3 regions of the Streptomyces lasalocidi genome follow, and region 2 is predicted to be linked to each of the others. Evidence: riboswitches for the same ligand, from Rfam matches in the RefSeq annotation. Region 2 holds a riboswitch; each other region holds the start of a gene.
The links. A riboswitch is a leader RNA that binds a small molecule or an ion and turns the genes downstream of it on or off. The one in region 2 is predicted to bind cobalamin.
Positions count from the first base shown of each region.

Region 1 (2,255 bases), 3.3 Mb from region 2:
CGACCTCGGCGACTGGGGCACGGCCGTCGTGGCCGTCTTCCTGATCGCCTCCAGCGCGGCCATCTGGAAGATCTCCCGCCGCCAGGTCGTCGACCACACCAACGTCAACGACGCCGAGGAGCCGGCCGGCGTGGTCACCGCCGCGATGGCGGCCGTCACCCCGCCCCCGGCGGGCCTCCCGGCCACCGACGAGCCGTCGGCGGTCATCCCCTCCCCGGCCGTGGCCTCCCCGGCCGTGCCCTCCCCGGTCGTGGCCGCCCCCGTCGGGGCCACGGCGACCGCCGCCCTCGCCGCGGAACCGGCCGCCCCGCCGGCCGCCGTCTGAGCCCGCCCCGGCCTGAAGGAAGAGAAGCAGCATGAAGATCGACTGGGCAGCCCTGGGCTCCGTCTTCGGCGTCAGCCTCGTGGTCACCGTGGGCCTCGTCGCCCTGTTCACCCTCGGCGTGGCGGGCCTGTCCGCCCGTGAGCGGGCCCAGGCCCGGGGCGGCTCGGCCGCCCTCGCGGTCACCGGCGCGTACGCCTGCTTCGCGGCGTGCGCGGCGGCGGTGGCGTACGGCATCAGCCTGATCGTCGCCTGAGTCCGGCCGCATCGTCGTAGCAGGACCACGCAACGCGGGGTGCCCCTCGGGCACCCCGCGTCGCTGTGACCCCGCAGGCCCCTTCCGTGTGGGCCTCCACACACTCCTCCGCCCCAGGTCAACGGCAAGTTGACGGTCGTTCGGGGGGCGTGGTGGACTGCCGGGGCCATGTACGGCGGCAAGGAGAGGAAGCCGGTGCGAGTCCGGCGCGGTCCCGCCACTGTCACCGGGGTGCGAACCCCGGGAGCCAGGAACTCTCACCGCCGGTCTCGTCGAACCAGGGCGTGGACACCCTGAGTGAGGACATACCGCCATGCTCGGCTGCCATGTGAGGACCACCACCCGGCCCGCCCCCGCGCGCACGGCCGGCTGAGCCGATGGGTGCCGATCGCTCGTACGCGTACGGCGCCGCCGCCGGCCTCCTCGGTGACCTGCTCCTCGGTGACCCGCGCCGCGGGCACCCGGTCGCCGCGTTCGGACGCGCGGCCGCGGCCGTGGAGCGGGTCCTGTGGCGCGACCACCGCGGCTGGGGCGCCCTGCACACCGCCGTGTGCGCCGGGGGCGCCGTCGCCCTCGGGGCCGTCGCCGAACGGGCCGTGCGCCGCTCCCCCGCCGCCTCCGTCGCCCTGACCGCCGCCGCGACCTGGGCGGTCGTCGGGGGCACCTCGCTCGCCCGCGAGGCCGACACCATTGGGCGGGCCCTGCGGGACGGGGACGTCGACGCGGCCCGCGCGCGGCTGCCGCACCTGTGCGGCCGCGACCCGCAGGCGCTGGACGCCGACGGGATCGCCCGGGCCGTCGTGGAGTCCGTCGCCGAGAACACCTCCGACGCCGTGGTCGGCGCCCTGGTGTGGGGTGCCGTCGGCGGGGTGCCGGGGCTGCTCGGCTTCCGCGCGGTGAACACCCTGGACGCGATGGTCGGCCACCGGTCGCCGCGCTTCCTGCGCTACGGCTGGGCCTCCGCCCGCCTCGACGACGTCGCCGGCTGGCCGGGAGCCCGGCTGACCGCCGTGCTCGCCACGCTCGCGGGGCCCGACCCGCGCGGGGCGGTCCGCGCCTGGCGCGCCGACGCCGGCCGCCACCCCAGCCCCAACGCCGGTCCCGTGGAGGCCTCGTTCGCGGGCGCGCTCGGCGTGCGCCTGGGCGGGACGCTCTCCTACGGCGGCCGGGTCGAGCACCGGCCCGTGCTCAACGGGGCCGCCGGGCGCCCCGTCGCCGTCACCGACATCGACCGGGCCGTACGGCTGTCCCGGCGCGTCGGCCTGCTCGCGCTCGGCGTCACGGCCGGGGCCCGCCTGCTGTGGAAGGGACGTGGGAAGTGAACGGGGGACTCCTGGTCGCCGGTACGACCTCCGACGCCGGCAAGAGCGTCGTCACCGCCGGGATCTGCCGGTGGCTGGTGCGCCGCGGCGTGAAGGTGGCGCCGTTCAAGGCGCAGAACATGTCGCTGAACTCGTTCGTGACGCGCGAGGGCGCCGAGATCGGGCGGGCGCAGGCGATGCAGGCGCAGGCGTGCCGGATCGAGCCGACCGCGCAGATGAACCCGGTGCTGCTCAAGCCCGGGGGCGAACAGAGCAGCCAGGTCGTGCTGTTGGGCAAGCCGGTGGGCGAACTGAGCGCACGCGGCTACCACGGCGGACGCCAGCAGCGGCTGCTGGGCACCGTGCTGGACTGCCT
Region 1 covers NZ_SZNQ01000001.1:1,828,412-1,830,666, forward strand. The annotation lists gene E4U91_RS08185 (inorganic phosphate transporter) at 1-325, shown strand, start outside; gene E4U91_RS08190 (hypothetical protein) at 357-578, shown strand; cobalamin riboswitch at 715-854, shown strand; gene E4U91_RS08195 (cobalamin biosynthesis protein) at 956-1,900, shown strand; gene E4U91_RS08200 (cobyric acid synthase) at 1,897-2,255, shown strand, end outside.
Region 1: linked by a shared signal. The riboswitch ahead of E4U91_RS08195 (cobalamin biosynthesis protein) and the one ahead of E4U91_RS23095 (ribonucleoside-diphosphate reductase subunit alpha) in region 2 are both predicted to bind cobalamin.

Region 2 (2,255 bases):
GTGCGCCAGGTTCAGGTTGTGCGTGCGGCGGGCGTCCTCACCGGTGTTGTCGCGCAGCTCCAGGAACTCCTCGATGTCCGAGTGCCAGGTCTCCAGGTACACCGCGGCCGCGCCCTTGCGCCGCCCGCCCTGGTTCACCGCGGCGACGCTCGCGTCCAGCGTCTTCAGGAACGGCACGATGCCGTTGGAGTGCCCGTTGGTGCCGCGGATCAGCGAACCCCGGGAGCGGATGCGGGAGTAGGACAGGCCGATGCCGCCGGCGTGCTTGGACAGCCGGGCGACCTGCTGGTACCGCTCGTAGATGGAGTCCAGCTCGTCCTGCGGGGAGTCGAGGAGGTAGCAGGACGACATCTGGGGGTGCCGGGTGCCGGAGTTGAACAGCGTGGGGGAGGAGGGCAGGTAGTCGAGGCGGCTCATCAGGCGGTACAGCGCGGCCACTTCGTCGACCGACCGGGCGGTGTCGTCCTCGGCGAGTCCGGCGGCCACCCGCAGCAGGAAGTGCTGGGGCGTCTCGATCACCCGCCGGGTCAGGGGGTGGCGCAGCAGGTAGCGGCTGTGCAGGGTGCGCAGTCCGAAGTAGCCGAAGCGGTCGTCGGCGGCCGGGTCGACCAGCGCGTCGAGCCGCTCGGCGTGCCCGCGCACGAACGCGGCCGTGCGGTCGGCGATCAGGCCCTCGCGGTGCCCGGTGGCGACCGAGCCGGTGAACGAGGTGACGCCCTGGGAGGCGGCCTCGGCGCGGACGGTGAGGGTCAGCAGCCGGGCGGCCAGCCGGGAGTAGTCGGGGTCCTCGGAGATGAGCCCGGCGGCGGCCTCCGTGGCCAGCTCCCGCAGCTCCGCCTCGTCCGCGCGGGCGGAGCGGCCGCGCAGCGCGGCGGCGGCGACCCGGCCGGGGTCGGCGTCGGGGAGGTCGGCGGTCAGCTCGGTCAGGGTGCGCAGCAGCGCGGCACCGGGACCGTCGTCCTCCGGCTGCGTCTGTGCTGGGGCCGGATCGGCTGGCGCGATGGTCACGTGGGGCTCTCCCTCGCTCGGCTGGGGCCTCACGGAGGGCAGGGGGCAGCGCACGCGCGCACACGGCGTCGCGTCCACCGGCCCATTCCACGAGGCCCGGACGTCGGCGCCCGGGCCGGGTCGGCCTGGGCGCGCTGTCGGCAGGTCCTCGGACTGACGCCCGTGCGGGTGCGCACGGGTACACCGTTGCGGGACAGTTCCGGATTCGCACCGGATTCCCCTGCGGCGACAGCGAGCACGAGCATACATCTTGTGCCCGCTCGGCACGCCACCCCCAGATGTTGTGTCGCGCGCGGGTCCGGGGCGCCCCTCAGGTCTTGTGGCGGAGCGTCAGCCCGTAGGTGAGCAGCGTGAGGTCGTCCAGGTGCGGGACGGGGTTCCAGTCGCGGTCGGGGGTGCGCTCGAAGCCGAGCCGCTCGTAGAGGCGGTGGGCGCTGTGCATGGAGCGCTGGCTGGACAGCACCAGCCGGACGCAGCCCGGGGTGGCGTGGGCGCGGTCCACGCAGGCCCGCACGAGCGCCTCGCCGACACCCCGGCCGCGGGCCTCGCGCACCACCGCGAGCGCCCGTATCTCCGCCTCGCCGGGACGCGCGATGTCGGCGGCCGGCCCGGGCCCCGCCACGAAGGCGACCCCGCCGAGCAGCCGGTCACCCCCGACCGCCACCAGAACCTCGGCGGCGGCGGCCCGGCGGGCGACGTCCTTCAGCACCGGCAGGTACTCGTCGTCCTCGCCGAAGTCGAGGAGGCCGTCGTCGAGGTAGGCGCGGGCGGTCAACTCACCGAGGGCGGCGTACTCCTCGGACCGGGCGACCCGGATCACGGTGTCCATGCGGCGAGTGTGCCGGACGGGCGGGGCGCGGGGCCCCCGTATTTCTCCGGCGACCCGACGACGGGCGCTGGACGGGGGCGGCGGCCGCGACGGACGGTGACCCGGCGGCTGCGACGGCGGGCCGCCGGACGTCCGGGCCGGTCACTGCGACGGGCCGCCGGGTTCCGGCGGCAACCGTGACGGCGGATGGCCCGTGTGACGCGACGGCGGGCCGCCCCGGCGGACGTCGACGGGCCGCCGGACGTCCGGGCCGGTCACGGCGACGGGCCGCCGGGTTCCGGCGGCAACCGTGACGGCGGATGGCCCGTGTGACGCGACGGCGGGCCGCCCCGGCGGACGTCGACGGGCCGCCGGACGTCCGGGCCGGTCACGGCGACGGGCCGCCGGGTTCCGGCGGTGGCCGTGACGGCGGGTGGCC
Region 2 covers NZ_SZNQ01000001.1:5,097,646-5,099,900, forward strand. The annotation lists gene E4U91_RS23095 (ribonucleoside-diphosphate reductase subunit alpha) at 1-1,008, opposite strand, end outside; cobalamin riboswitch at 1,131-1,253, opposite strand; gene E4U91_RS23100 (GNAT family N-acetyltransferase) at 1,319-1,837, opposite strand.

Region 3 (2,255 bases), 1.0 Mb from region 2:
GTGTCGGCGTCGTCCAGGCCGACGGCCGCGCGGGGCGGGCCGCCGAGGAGCTCGTCGGTGTAGAGCACGTCCAGCAGGCGCTGGCACGGGCCGGCCGCGGTCGACTTCAGCATGCCGTCCCGCCAGGTGGCCGCGCCGCGCGTCGCGGACCAGGGCGCGCCCAGGTCGGACTCGGTGATGAGCGCGGCCTGCGCCTGCGCCTCGGTGAGCGCCGCGCCGTCGCCCGACGTGCGCGCCTTGGGCGAGGCCACGGCCGAGGGGGAGGCGATGGTCGGCAGGGACCGGGGCGCGGTCGGCGGATGCTCCAGCCCGAGGCTCGCGCAGCCGGTGGCGCCGAGCAGTCCCACGGCGAGCAGGAGGACACGGGCGGGAGCGACGGTCATCGGGTGCCTCCTGGGCGGGCGGGCCGTGGGGGTGCGGGGACCTCCGGTCGGGATGTCCCGGGGATACCTCCCTCACGGCACCACCAGCCGCACCACCCGACCAGCGCGTGGGCCCGTACGGGTGACCCAGGTTGCTGCGGGCGGGTGCCCGGCCGGGGCCTGCCGGCCGGCTCAGGGGGCAGGGCACGCCTGCCGGCCGGCTCAGGGGGCAGGGCTCGAGTCGGCTGCGTTCGGCGCTCGGCCACCGCCGGGTCGGCCGCGTCCGCCGGGTCAGCCGCCCCGGCGCTCAGCCGTCCGCCGCGCAGTGCCCCAGCAGGCCCGCGACCTCCGCGTCCACCACCCGGTAGCGCACCACGCGGCCCTCCTTCTCGCCGGCCACCACGCCCGCCGCCCGCAGCAGGCGCAGCGCCTGGGACACGGCCGGGTCGTTCATGCCGGTGGCGACGGCGAGGTCGGACACGGCCAGCGGGCCGGTCCGGTGCAGGGCGAGCAGCAGCGCCAGCCGTTTGGGGTCGGCGAGCAGGGCGAAGCGGTCGGCCCAGGCGCGGACACGACCGGCGTCACCGATCGCGGCGATGGCGTCGCACACCCGGTGACCGTCGATGGTGCGGCGGTCGGCACGGTCGGCCGGTACGAGATGCATGGGGGCATCCTCGCAGGCGCCCGTATGTGATCTTGCATACCTGCGTAGCTGTGCAGCTATGCAGGGGAGGGTGCGGCCCCCTACGGTGGGCGGGCCGTGGTGCTCGGGAAGCCGGTGGAACACCGGCGCGGCCCTCGCCACTGTGATCGGGGAGTCCCCGTTCCGTCCGGCACCCGCCGGGCCACTGGTCGTACGACCGGGAAGGCAGGAACGGCGGACGCACCAGCCCCGTAAGCCAGGAGACCGGCCACGGCAGCTCACGAAGTGATCCACGAGGTGCTGGAGCGTGAATTCATGACCGATGCCGTCTCCTTCCGCTGGCGACGCGAGGACACCGTACGGACCGCAGGGCTGATGGCGGTGATCGCCGCCCTGCACGTGGTGGCGTTCGGCATCCTGTTCCTGCTGGTCGTGCCGGCCCACTACGAGGTCGGCGACAAGGCGTTCGGGATCGGCCTGGGCATCACCGCGTACACGCTCGGCATGCGGCACGCCTTCGACGCCGACCACATCGCCGCGATCGACAACACCACGCGCAAGCTGATGGCGGACGGCAAGCGGCCGGTGTCCGTGGGCTTCTGGTTCGCGCTCGGCCACTCCAGCGTGGTGGTGCTGATGGCCGGTCTGGTCGCGGGCGGCGCCGCCCTCGCGGGCGTCCTGATGAACGACGACTCGCGCACCCACCAGGTCCTCGGCGTCGTCGGCACGACCGTCTCGGGGACGTTCCTCTACCTGATCGCCGCGCTCAACCTGGTGGCCCTGCTGGGCATCCTGAAGGTGTTCCGGGCGATGCGGGCCGGCGAGTACGACGAGCGCGCGCTCGAACAGCACCTGGACTCCCGGGGGTTCATGAACCGCATCCTCGGCCGCCTCACCAAGTCCATCAGCCGCCCCGGCCAGATGTTCCCGCTCGGCTTCGTCTTCGGCCTGGGCTTCGACACGGCCACCGAGATCACCCTGATGGTGATGGCCGGCTCGGGCGCGGCGGCGGGGCTGCCCTGGTACGCGGTGCTGTGCCTGCCGCTGCTGTTCGCGGCCGGGATGAGCCTGTTCGACACGCTCGACGGCACGTTCATGAACTTCGCCTACCAGTGGGCGTTCTCCAACCCGGTGCGCAAGGTGTTCTACAACCTCACCATCACCGGGCTGTCCATCGCCGTCGCCTTCGTCATCGGCACCATCGAACTGGTGGGCGTCCTGCACGAGAAGCTCGACCTGACCGACGCGGT
Region 3 covers NZ_SZNQ01000001.1:4,074,805-4,077,059, forward strand. The annotation lists gene E4U91_RS18260 (hypothetical protein) at 1-383, opposite strand, end outside; gene E4U91_RS18265 (ArsR/SmtB family transcription factor) at 670-1,026, opposite strand; cobalamin riboswitch at 1,107-1,292, shown strand; gene nicT (Nickel transporter NicT) at 1,321-2,255, shown strand, end outside.
Region 3: linked by a shared signal. The riboswitch ahead of nicT (Nickel transporter NicT) and the one ahead of E4U91_RS23095 (ribonucleoside-diphosphate reductase subunit alpha) in region 2 are both predicted to bind cobalamin.